DNA from 2 places in the Acetilactobacillus jinshanensis genome. Region 1 is predicted to be linked to the other one. Evidence: a T-box and tRNA genes for the amino acid it is inferred to sense, from the RefSeq annotation. Region 1 holds a T-box; the other holds one or more tRNA genes.

Region 1 (5,711 bases):
ATCAATCACCTAATATTGCTCACGGGGTTGATAATTCAATTGAAGCTCGTCATGGTGACAAGGATAAGTTCGACAAGCTAGGTGCTGGTGATCAAGGTATTATGTTTGGTTATGCCTCTGATGAGACATCTGAATTAATGCCGATGCCAATTGAATTAGCTGATAAGTTAATGCTTTACACCACGAAAGTTCGTAAGAGTGGTGTGATCCCTTACTTACGTCCAGATGCTAAGTCGGAAGTCACCGTTGAATATGATGATAACGATCGACCGTTCCGTGTTGATACCGTTGTTCTCAGTACTCAACATGATCCTGACGTTAGTATGAAACAGATTCGTCATGACGTAATTAATAAGATTATTAAGCACGTTATTCCAGGTAAGTTATTGGATGACAAGACTAAGTACTTCGTTAATCCTGCGGGTCCGTTCGTTATTGGTGGACCACATGGTGATGCTGGTTTGACCGGTCGTAAGATCATCGTTGATACTTACGGTGGTGCCGCTCGTCATGGTGGTGGTGCTTTCTCCGGTAAGGATCCATCCAAGGTTGACCGTTCAGCTTGCTATGCCGCTCGTTACGTTGCCAAAAACATCGTTGCTGCTGGTTTAGCTCATAAGGTTGAACTCCAATTAGCCTATGCCATCGGTGTTGCTAAGCCCGTTTCAATTACAGTCAATACCTTTGGAACTGGTAAAGTTTCTAACGATGCTTTACATAAAGCCGTTTTAAAGCTTTTTGATTTACGTCCGTTAGCTATTATTTATAATTTGAATTTACGTCGACCGATCTACGAAAAGACCGCTGCCTACGGTCATTTTGGTCGAACCGATATTGATTTACCATGGGAACACACTGATAAGGTTCCGGCTTTAAAGAAGTATTTCCATTTAAAGTAAATTAATGAAGATTAAAATGAAAAATCGTCCTAATTATTAAGATTAGGGCGATTTTTTAGTGTCTCAAATACAATTATAATTTCTGGATTGCGACTAAGATCGGTGGATCGTTAACCTGGTTGATGAACTGATACTTTAAAACGGTGTATTGTTTTTGATTTAATTTGCTAGCAAACTGTAAAACATCGTTCTTTTCCGGTTTGCCACCGGGATGTCCATAATACAGAACTAGAACGATCATGCCGCCTTTTTGTAAGATCATTAAGCATTGTTTGATGGCACTTAACGTCGTTGTCGGTCGAGTAATAATTTTTTTGTTACCGCCAGGTAGATACCCCAAATTAAAAATGGCGGCTGAAATAGACGTCATTCCAATCGTATCTAGAATATGTTGATGTCCAGTGTGATATAAAGTTACCGATTTCGTTAAATTACTTTTAATCAATCGCTGTTTAGTTTTTTGAAGTGCTTGATCCTGAATATCGAATGCGTAGACGTTACCATGATCACCCACTAATTTAGCAAGGAATGCGGTGTCGTTACCGTTGCCCATGGTCGCGTCAATCACGTTATCGCCACGTTGAACGACCTGTTTCAATAGCACGTGGCTATACTTCAAAGCTGCGGGAATTTTCATGTTGATTTACTCCCTTATTTTTAAATTATCTAAGACTATTTTAACTAACTTCGTTATCGTGTGCTATACTAAAAAATGTTCAATATTAAATTGATGTGAAGCGAATTAGTATGTTAACTAATCTTTCAGCGACTGAATGGTTGGTGTGAATTCAGACTTTAGTTAATTGAACTCGTCGTGGATTGTTAAGCTGAAAATAACGTAGGCTTAAACGTTTAGTCAGCGTTAATGATAATCAAGTGCCTTACGTAAGTAAGGAATTTAGGTGGTAACGCGGAAAGATTCGTCCTATTGATTCTACTAAATAAGTAGATTTAATAGGGCGTTTTTCTGTTTACTGTGAAAGGAAGATCCATATGGCATATAATCATATGAAAATTGAAAAAAAGTGGCAGCATTACTGGCTGACTCATAAGACTTTTAAAGCCAGCAATGATTTCTCCAAGCCGAAGTACTATGTATTAGACATGTTCCCGTATCCGTCTGGTCAAGGCCTTCATGTTGGTCATCCAGAAGGTTATACTGCAACTGACATCATCGCCCGTATGAAGCGAATGCAGGGCTTTAACGTTTTGCATCCGATGGGCTGGGATGCCTTTGGCTTACCAGCTGAACAATACGCTTTAAAGACGCATCATGAACCTGGTAAGTTTACTGAAGAAAACATTAATCATTTCCGTCGTCAGATTCAGTCCTTAGGCTTTTCTTACGATTGGGATCGTGAAGTCAACACCACTGATCCTAAATATTATAAGTGGACCCAATGGATCTTTGAACAGATGTACAAGCACGGTTTAGCTTACGAAAACAAGATCGACGTTAACTGGGCACCTGACTTCATGGGTGGTACCGTCGTTGCTAACGAAGAAGTTAAAGATGGCAAGACCGTTCGTGGTGGTTACCCGGTTTACCGTGTTCCAATGCGTCAGTGGGTCCTTCGAATCACCAAGTATGCTGATAAGTTACTTGATGGCTTAAAGACCATTAATTGGCCACAGAGTATTAAACGAATGCAACGAAATTGGATTGGCCGTTCTGAAGGGGCTGCGGTTTACTTCCCAGTTGTAGGTCATCCTGATACCAAGATCGAAGTCTTCACGACCCGCCCTGATACATTATTCGGCTGTACATACATGGTTCTATCACCTGAACACAAAGTCGTCGATAAGATCATGACTAAGGAACAAGCTCCTAAGATTAAGGCTTACCGTAAGAAGATCGCCACAAAGTCTGATTTAGAACGAACCGACTTAAACAAGAATAAGACCGGTGTATTTACCGGTGCTTACGCTAAAGATCCGATTAACGGTCGCAAAGTTCCAGTATGGATCGGTGATTATGTATTACCATCTTATGGTACCGGTGCTATTATGGCGGTTCCTGCCCATGATGACCGTGACTATGCATTTGCTAAGAAGTTCCACTTACCAATGATTCAAGTCATCAAGGGTGGCGACATTAAGAAGGAAGCTTATACCGGTGACGGAACCCACATTAATTCTGGATTCTTGAACGGGATGAACAAGAAACAAGCCATTAAAGCCGCCATTAAGTGGTTAGTTGACCATAACTGTGGTAAACGAAAGGTCAACTACCGTCTTCGTGACTGGATCTTCTCACGTCAGCGTTACTGGGGCGAACCAATTCCAGCAATTCACTGGGAAAACGGTAAGACGACCATGGTTCCTGAAGACCAGTTGCCATTGAAACTTCCTAAGGCCGATGATTTGAAAGAATCTGGCAGTATGGAAAGTCCGTTAGCTAATCTGAAAGATTGGGTCAACGTTACGGATCCAAAGACAGGCATGAAAGGTAAACGTGAAACCAACACCATGCCACAATGGGCCGGCAGTTCCTGGTACTACTTACGTTACTGTGATCCACATAATGATCATGCCTTAGCTAGTCGTAAATCAATGAAGTACTGGTTACCAGTTGATTTGTACGTTGGTGGTGCTGAACATGCCGTTTTGCACTTACTTTACGCTCGTTTCTGGCATAAATTCCTTTACGACATCGGTGTTGTACCAACTAAGGAACCATTCCAGAAGTTAGTTAACCAAGGAATGATCTTAGGTAAACATCACGTTAAGATGTCTAAGTCTAAGGGTAACGTCGTTAACCCTGATGACATCGTTAAGCAATACGGTGCTGATACCCTTCGTCTTTACGAAATGTTCATGGGGCCTTTAACTAAGGCTAAGCCTTGGAGTACTTCTGACATTAAAGGTGTTTACCGCTGGGTCAACCGTTACTGGAACTTGATCATTGATGACGATGGCAAAGTTCGTAGTAACATCGGTTCCAAGAACGATCATTCATTAGACCGAATTTATAACAAGATGGTTAAGGACGTTACTTATCATTACGAACACATGCAGTTCGACCTTGCCATTTCTAAGATGATGGTCTTTACTAACCAAGCTGCTAAAGCTAAGTTCATTCCGAAGAAGTACATCGAAGGTTTCGTTAAGTTAATTTACCCAATTACTCCACACATCTGTGAAGAACTCTGGCAGCGCTTAGGCCACAAAGGTACGATTACTTATCAGTCCTGGCCAAAGTTCGATCAAAGTAAGTTAGTTCAGACCAAGATGAAGATGGCTATTCAAGTTAATGGTAAAGTCCGAGTTGTTCTGACCTTTGATAAGAGCGCTGACAAAGACACTATTAAGAAGACCGCTTTAGCTAATCCACGGATTAAGAAATTTACGGACGGCAAGACGATCCGGAAAGTCATCGTAATCCCTGGTAAGATCGTAAACGTCGTTGCTAATTAGATTTTGAATTAGAGCGTGATAAGTTATGAATAAAAATGAATTAGCTTGTACCACGATGCTAGTTGGTAAAAAAGCTAGCATTGATGGTTCAACTATGATCGCCCGAAACGAAGATTATCCGAAGCCAATCGGACCGATTGAATTTAAAGTCGTTCCGGCCAACTCATTACCATCCGTTTATAAATCACAGGATGGTTTAGAAGTTAAATTACCAAGTCATTCCTATCGTTATACGGCTCAACCGATTAAGGGTAATGATAATCATTACTTTGAAGAAGGCGGCATTAACGAAAAAAACGTTGCCATGAGTGCAACGGAAACCACTTTTACTAATGACCGTTTCATGGGTGCTGATCCATTAGTAGCTAAGGGTGTTAATGAAGAAAATATGCCAACGTTGGTATTACCATTCATTAATAATGCTCGTGAAGGTGTTAAGCGTCTTGGTAAATTAATCGAGAAGTATGGAACCGGTGAAAGTAACGGGATTGCTTTTTCTGATAAGAACGAAGTCTGGTATTTAGAAACTGCCGGCGGTCATCATTGGGTTGCCGAACGAATTCCTGATGACGCTTATGCGATTGCCCCTAACCAGATGATGATTCAGGACGTTAATTTTAATGATCCTGATCACTTTATGTACTCACCTGGCTTAAAGGAATTTGTTGAAAAGCATCATCTTAATAATCATCCGGATAGTTTTAACTTCCGTAATATTGCTGGTACTCATTCCACATGGGACGCTCATTACAATACACCACGTGCTTGGTACGGCCAGAAGATGTTTAATCCAGAAGTTAAGCAGAGCCCGATGAGCCAGAACATTCCGTTTATTCATCACACGGGCCGTAAGTTATCTGTGCAGGATGTTCAGAATTTCCTGTCATCTCATTACCAGCAGACGCCTTACGATCCATTTACCCATCCGGACTTATTCAAGCATCCATTATTCCGACCGATTGCAATCGATCGAAACGCTGCATCTCACATCATGCAGATTCGGAATGACGTTCCTGATAAGTACGCCGCAATTGAATGGTTATCACTAGGGTTTAATAGTTACAGTCCGTTCGTACCGTTCTACACGAATATTAATCAGACTGCTAAGAATTATCGAACCCTTGGCAAACGCATCAGCATGAACAGCGCTTACTGGATGTTCAAATCATTAATGATTTACATTGAGCCTCATTATCACGACTTCATGGATGAAGTTAATGATTACCGAACTAATGTTCAGGCCTACGCACTTCACCGAATTGAAACAGTTGATAATGCTGTTAACTCACTTGATGGCGCTAAGTTAACGGATCAGTTAACTAAGTCGACGGTTAAGACTACTAACCATATCTCTGACATGACGTTAGATTTAATCAGTAGTTTAATGAAGCAATG
Region 2 (5,711 bases), 470 kb from region 1:
CAGTCTGAAAAGGACCAGGATAAAAACGTTAACGAAGTTGTTTCCTGGATTCATCGAATTATGGCGTGAGATTTCTAGCTCCATACGTATATAACGATGGGGATGAATTTTGAATGACTAATAACCAGTTACAACAGTTGGTTGAAGAGGTATCATTACGATACTTTGCTAAACCGTTCTGTCATCACGCTCGATTTAATTCACGGTTACGTTCAACTGGTGGTCGTTATTATCTGCAGTCGCATGATATTGACATCAATCCAAGAATGCTAAATGATTTTTCAATCGTTAATTTGATTAACGTGATCAAGCATGAATTATGTCATTATCATCTTCACTTGGCCGGTTATTCCGGTCGTCACAATACACCTGAATTTAAGCAATTATTAAGAGCGGTTGGTGGTAGCCGATATGCACCGCAACCTAAGCATGTTCGCTGGTTAAAATATCGTTGTTTAAAGTGTGGTCGCATTTACTGGCGACACCGTCATTTAGATACTCATCGATACGTATGTAGTTATTGTTATGGACCGTTGAAATTAGAAAGCTGAGTCACCGAATGAAAAAGATTGTGATTAGAATTCCCGCTACGTCATCGAATTTAGGTGCCGGAATCAATTCATTGGGGATTGCGTTCGCTCTGTATTCAACCGTAATCGTTGAAGAAAAGACCGATCGTTGGCGAGTTAACCATTCGTTAAAAGGAATTCCGCATGACGCTAATAATTTAATTGTTCAGACGATTTTACGGATTAACCCGAAAATTGCGCCAAGACAGTTAACCGTTATGTCAGATATTCCGCAAGCTCATGGTTTAGGTCACAGTACCGCTTCAATCATTGCCGGAATTAAAATTGCGAACGTTCTGGGTCACATGAATTTAACCCTGGATCAGCAGATCAACATTGGTAATCAATTGATGGGTCATCCGGAATGTGTTGCTTCCGGAATCTTAGGTGATCTGACGGCATCATATGCGAATGGCAAGCGGGTTTCGACGGTCAAAACGCATATGCCTCAAGTATACGCATTAATGTACATCATTCCTCACTACAACAGTAAGCAGCATTCTGTTCCGCCAATTAAAAAGGTTACGTTATCTGAAATGATCCAATCAATTGATGTTTCAAACGTCTTGATTGCTGCCGTTATGGATAACCGCTGGACAAAGGCTTCCATGATGATGGAAAAAGATCCCATTAAAGCCCATCATCGAAAAGTCGGTCTTCATGATCTAAAGGTGATTCGTAATCAGGCGCATCAGTTAGGGATTTATGGTACTTATCTGAATGGTCAGGGACCGCTAATCATTACCTTTGGTCAACGAATTGAATTAAATCGACTTCATGATCGGCTCAGTGATGACGCAAGTTTAAAGGGTGCTATCCGAGTATTAGGAATCGATCGAAACGGTACCACCGTTCGTGGCGAATAAGTTTTTATTTGAAAAATGACTCGAACTCTGCTATATTAATAACCGTCAAAGAAATAATGCAGCCATGGCGGAATTGGTAGACGCGCGAGATTAAGGATCTCGTCGGGATTTTTCCCGATGGAAGTTCGAGTCTTCTTGGCTGCATAACATAAGACGTAAAATAACCACATCTAATCATTAGATATGGTTATTTTTTTACACAAAAAGGCCAGACGGAAATTTCCGTTTGGCCTTTTATTATTTTAATTGTTAGTGGAGATGGCGGGAATCGAACCCGTGTCCAAACAACTCTTTATAGCACCGTCACGTCGTATGCAAATCGAAACATCAACAACAGCCGGCATATGATACTGTACTAACTATCCGGTGTCATCAGTACAGGAGCGCTGTTAAATTACGCAGCGATAGCTTGATTATTGTTTGCAGTTAAACAAAGAAAGTGCGCTTATACGTACGCCTAACGAACGCAGTACTACTGAGGGCTGAATGTCGAATCCTTAACATCCCCATAATGACTACAACCTTATTATATCATATTTAATAATTCTGTCAGCTAATATCCTTTCAAGACGTCGTGATTATTAGTCCTTGCTTGAACATCTTTGCGGATTACCGGTGAAACATGATTAATTGAAACGGTTCTTCTTAGATGTCCCTGCAGTAATAACCGTTTACTACCACTGTCGTTACAGGTAATTAACGTTAAAATTGGTTGCTTAGTATTATTAATGACGTTGACGTCATAGGGGCTGATAACTTTTCGAACGTTGATTTTATAAACGTATACCTTTTTCATGTTGGTAATATACACCTGAGTTCCCTTATGTGCGTGAAACCAAAGCGGTGTAAAAAGGGCTGATTTATTGATCATGTGGTGTCCCGCTAAGGCATAGTTACCTTGGCCCATTTTTTCGTTAGCTTTCATGGTCCCAGCAGCCAGCATTAACGTTTCGTTGCCAACACCCTTACCAATCGGCAAATGGAGCCCAACGGATGGGACTAGGATTTGGCCGATGACAGGTAAATGTTTAGCATGCATTCTAGCACTGACAACCTGACTCATGGTCACGGGTTTAACCTTGCTCATATCGTAGCCACTCGACTTGTGGCGTAAGCCTTGGTTAACGGTTTGACGATTGACCTGAACCTGGTAGTGATTGACTAGGTGTGATTTAACGGGCTCATAAGCAAAGCAGCCAATCGCTAGGATAAAGCATAGGATTGATAACCACTTTAAGCATCGACTTAAATTAAATTTTGAAGGATGTGAATTCATATTTAATTCCTTTCATTAATAATCTGAAATATAGTTTATCACATTTACTAGATCTGAAAGGGTTGTAGCGTAGCCAGATAGCCATGATATAATGTGATTATAGATAATCGTTAGAAAGAAGAGCGGTAATTATTCTAAGATCGCATTTTCGTCGTTCTAATAACCCACGTTTATGGAAACTAAGTGGCTTCGTTGATCTTCGCCAGTATGGCCCGGATATTATGAATCATTATGCCCCGAATAATCAGCGTGCTGTAATTGCTAAAAACGTCGACATTAACAACGTCATCTGGTTAAAAGGTCACTTAATGCAAAAGAATCCCGTGGCCTATGTTTACGATGCCAAGAAGCAGGGCTGGGTTAAACTTAGTAAGTAAATGTTCTTAAGATCGTAATTAAGGAAGTTGATTTAGATGAATAATAATAACGTTAAGATGAATCCAGACGCTTTAAAACTTCTGTCTAAATTAGATGATATTCAGCATGGCATTAACGCTTCCGGGGCCTTTGCAATTTTGGTTCTTCATATGGACGGTAACAACGTTTCAAAAGTTCCGGTTGCCCAATTAATCCAGTCTGGAATTCAAAAGGCCCGTTTAACTGGGGTTCGCTTAAATACGAACATTAGTCTTGAATCAATGGTTGACAAAACCTTAGATATTTTAGAAAAACATCACATGATTACTTCCGAGAACTTGCCGTTGGGTAAGGGCTTAGTCTGCTATAAAGTTAACCCTGATTTAGTTCAATTATAAGTAATATTAGGTAATGTCTCTGTAACTAAAATGAAACTATATTGCAAGGTTTAAAGTCCCGTTTCTATGCTATTATAAATAATGTAAACGGGAGGCTTTTAATGAAATCGAGAAATATTCTAAAGACCCTTATTATGAGTCTAGTATTAGTTGTTACGTTATTAGTTGGTGGCAATTTCGTTAGTGGTCACCATATTCAAGTAAACGCTAGTCAAGCTGATGCTTATGATATTTCGCAATATCAAGGTCGAATTAATGATCGTCAAGCTCAAGGATTAAAAAATGAAGTTAAATTCGTAATTTTACGTGCTCAAGCAGGTTCAAGTTATCAAGATGCTCAATTTCAGCACAGTATGAACGAAATGAATAAGAATAACGTTCCATACGGTGTTTATAGTTACAGTCTTTACCATAATAATCAGCAGGCTCGTAACGAAGCTTCTACATTATATAATCGAGCCCCACAAGCTAACTTTTATATTAATGATATTGAACAAAATAATGCTGGTTCTCGGATTGTCTCGGCTACTAATGCATGGGCTGATCAGATGAAACGATTAACTACTAAGCCAGTTGTTCTTTATAGTGGCGCTAGTTTTATAAATCAGTACTTACGTCCAGCTCTTAAGCATTATGATGCTGTTTGGGTTGCTCAATATTATTATAAGAAACCAATTATTGGTCATAAATATGACCTCTGGCAATATTCAAGTACTCATTACAGTAAAGCATTAGGTCAAAAGCTTGATGCCTCTAAATTAATGGGTAACAAACCGTTAAGCTTTTGGATTGGTTCCAATGGCAACGGTGTTGTTCAACCCATTAAAACTAGAAGAGCTAAATCAATCACCAAGGTTACTCCACGGACTGCAACATTCAACCTTAGACAGTACCATCATGAAATGACCAAGATCGGCCGTAAATTTAAACGTGGTGACTATCGTTTATCACGCACCGAAAAGAAAGCCATGAAGATTTACCAAACTCGTCATGGTCACGCCTTTCGCGGTTAATTAAGTAATTAAATTTAAGATAATAAAAAAGACGATCAAAGTTTTTACTTTGATCGTCTTTTTTGAATGTTATGTAAAATTCTTATTTATATGGTAATTGAGCAATTCCTAAATCAACGTTGCTATGTAAATTGGGGTGTTCAATAATCTGATAGGCTAAATCAGCAACACTTGACGGCGAAACGCTACTGTCACTTACCGGTTGAGCGTTGTTGACGACTTGGTAACTAATAAGGTCATAACGATTAAGTTTAGCCCGACGAATAATGGTGTAATGAATGCCACTTCGTTTAACGATTTCAGTAGCTTTATTAACTTGCGCGTCACTAGGCTTGTCATTATCATTTAGAGCTAAGATAACCCGGTTGACTTGGGTTCCCGATGCAGCTTCCATAATGTTATGCATTAAATCAGGATTGGCTTGCTTTAAATCAATGTAGACGGTATCAAAACCTTGGGATTGAATTAATTTAGATAATGCTGGTTCATTTTTTAAATTAACGTTAAAGATGATTTCTCGAGTTGTTGATGAAGCGTTAAGAGTACCAGGCTTTTCTGTGACGATACCAACCCGGTCTTTGGAATTTCGTTGATTAATGATTCGATTCCGAAGTTGAATGGTGGCAGGGCTTGGATTAACGATCATTAACACGGTGTGGATAACATCTTTATCTTGATTCGGTTTAACTTGACGATTTTTACTCATGTTAATCCTCCTATTGCTAACTATATTCTAGCTGAAAACGGGCGGGATTAAAACTAAATCAATAATTAGCTAACGACTCCGAACAAGGTATAATGATACATGAGAAATCTATTTAGTCGAGGTTATCGTAATATGAAGAAATTCTGGTTTACGCTAGTTATTATTTTATTGGTGATCGTTGGTGCCGATGAATACGCTAACCGGGATGACCTTCGGATCCCAAATCTATTTCAGCCACAGGTTCGTCGACACGTTATATTAAAGCAACATCGTTTACCTAAATTAAAGGCACCTGGTGATGTATCACGAGAAACTCATCAGGTTGTACTTAAGCACCCGATTCATTATCATGGCTATTTTGATTCTAAAAATAAAACGGCTTACCTTAATGATATTCGGATGCAGGCGTTTCGTAATATTAATAAAGAACGATCAAAACGGCATTTACCAGCTTTAAAGTTAAATCAATCCTTGAATAAAGTGGCGTCATTGCGTGCTGTTCAGGCTAATCAAAACTTTGACCATT

What was found. A T-box is a leader RNA that pairs with one kind of tRNA and senses whether it is charged. The one in region 1 lies ahead of leuS (leucine--tRNA ligase), so its partner is inferred to be a tRNA-Leu.
Region 2: it has a tRNA-Leu gene. The T-box ahead of leuS (leucine--tRNA ligase) is inferred to sense a tRNA for this amino acid. The anticodon was not compared.

What each region holds. Positions count from the first base shown of each region.
Region 1 covers NZ_CP034726.1:1,293,523-1,299,233, reverse strand. Annotated here, with positions in the region: gene metK (methionine adenosyltransferase) at 1-899, shown strand, start outside; gene mnmM (tRNA 5-(aminomethyl)-2-thiouridylate-methyltransferase MnmM) at 973-1,536, opposite strand; T-box leader at 1,623-1,830, shown strand; gene leuS (leucine--tRNA ligase) at 1,893-4,316, shown strand; gene ELX58_RS06125 (C69 family dipeptidase) at 4,342-5,711, shown strand, end outside.
Region 2 covers NZ_CP034726.1:150,347-156,057, forward strand. Annotated here, with positions in the region: gene ELX58_RS00725 (hypothetical protein) at 1-69, shown strand, start outside; gene ELX58_RS00730 (SprT family protein) at 114-551, shown strand; gene ELX58_RS00735 (GHMP family kinase ATP-binding protein) at 560-1,435, shown strand; tRNA gene ELX58_RS00740 (tRNA-Leu) at 1,494-1,579, shown strand; RNA gene ssrA (transfer-messenger RNA) at 1,686-1,943, opposite strand; gene ELX58_RS00750 (class A sortase) at 1,989-2,711, opposite strand; gene ELX58_RS07800 (hypothetical protein) at 2,933-3,088, shown strand; gene ELX58_RS00755 (hypothetical protein) at 3,125-3,466, shown strand; gene ELX58_RS00760 (GH25 family lysozyme) at 3,568-4,479, shown strand; gene ELX58_RS00765 (NAD(P)H-binding protein) at 4,562-5,185, opposite strand; gene ELX58_RS00770 (CAP domain-containing protein) at 5,285-5,711, shown strand, end outside.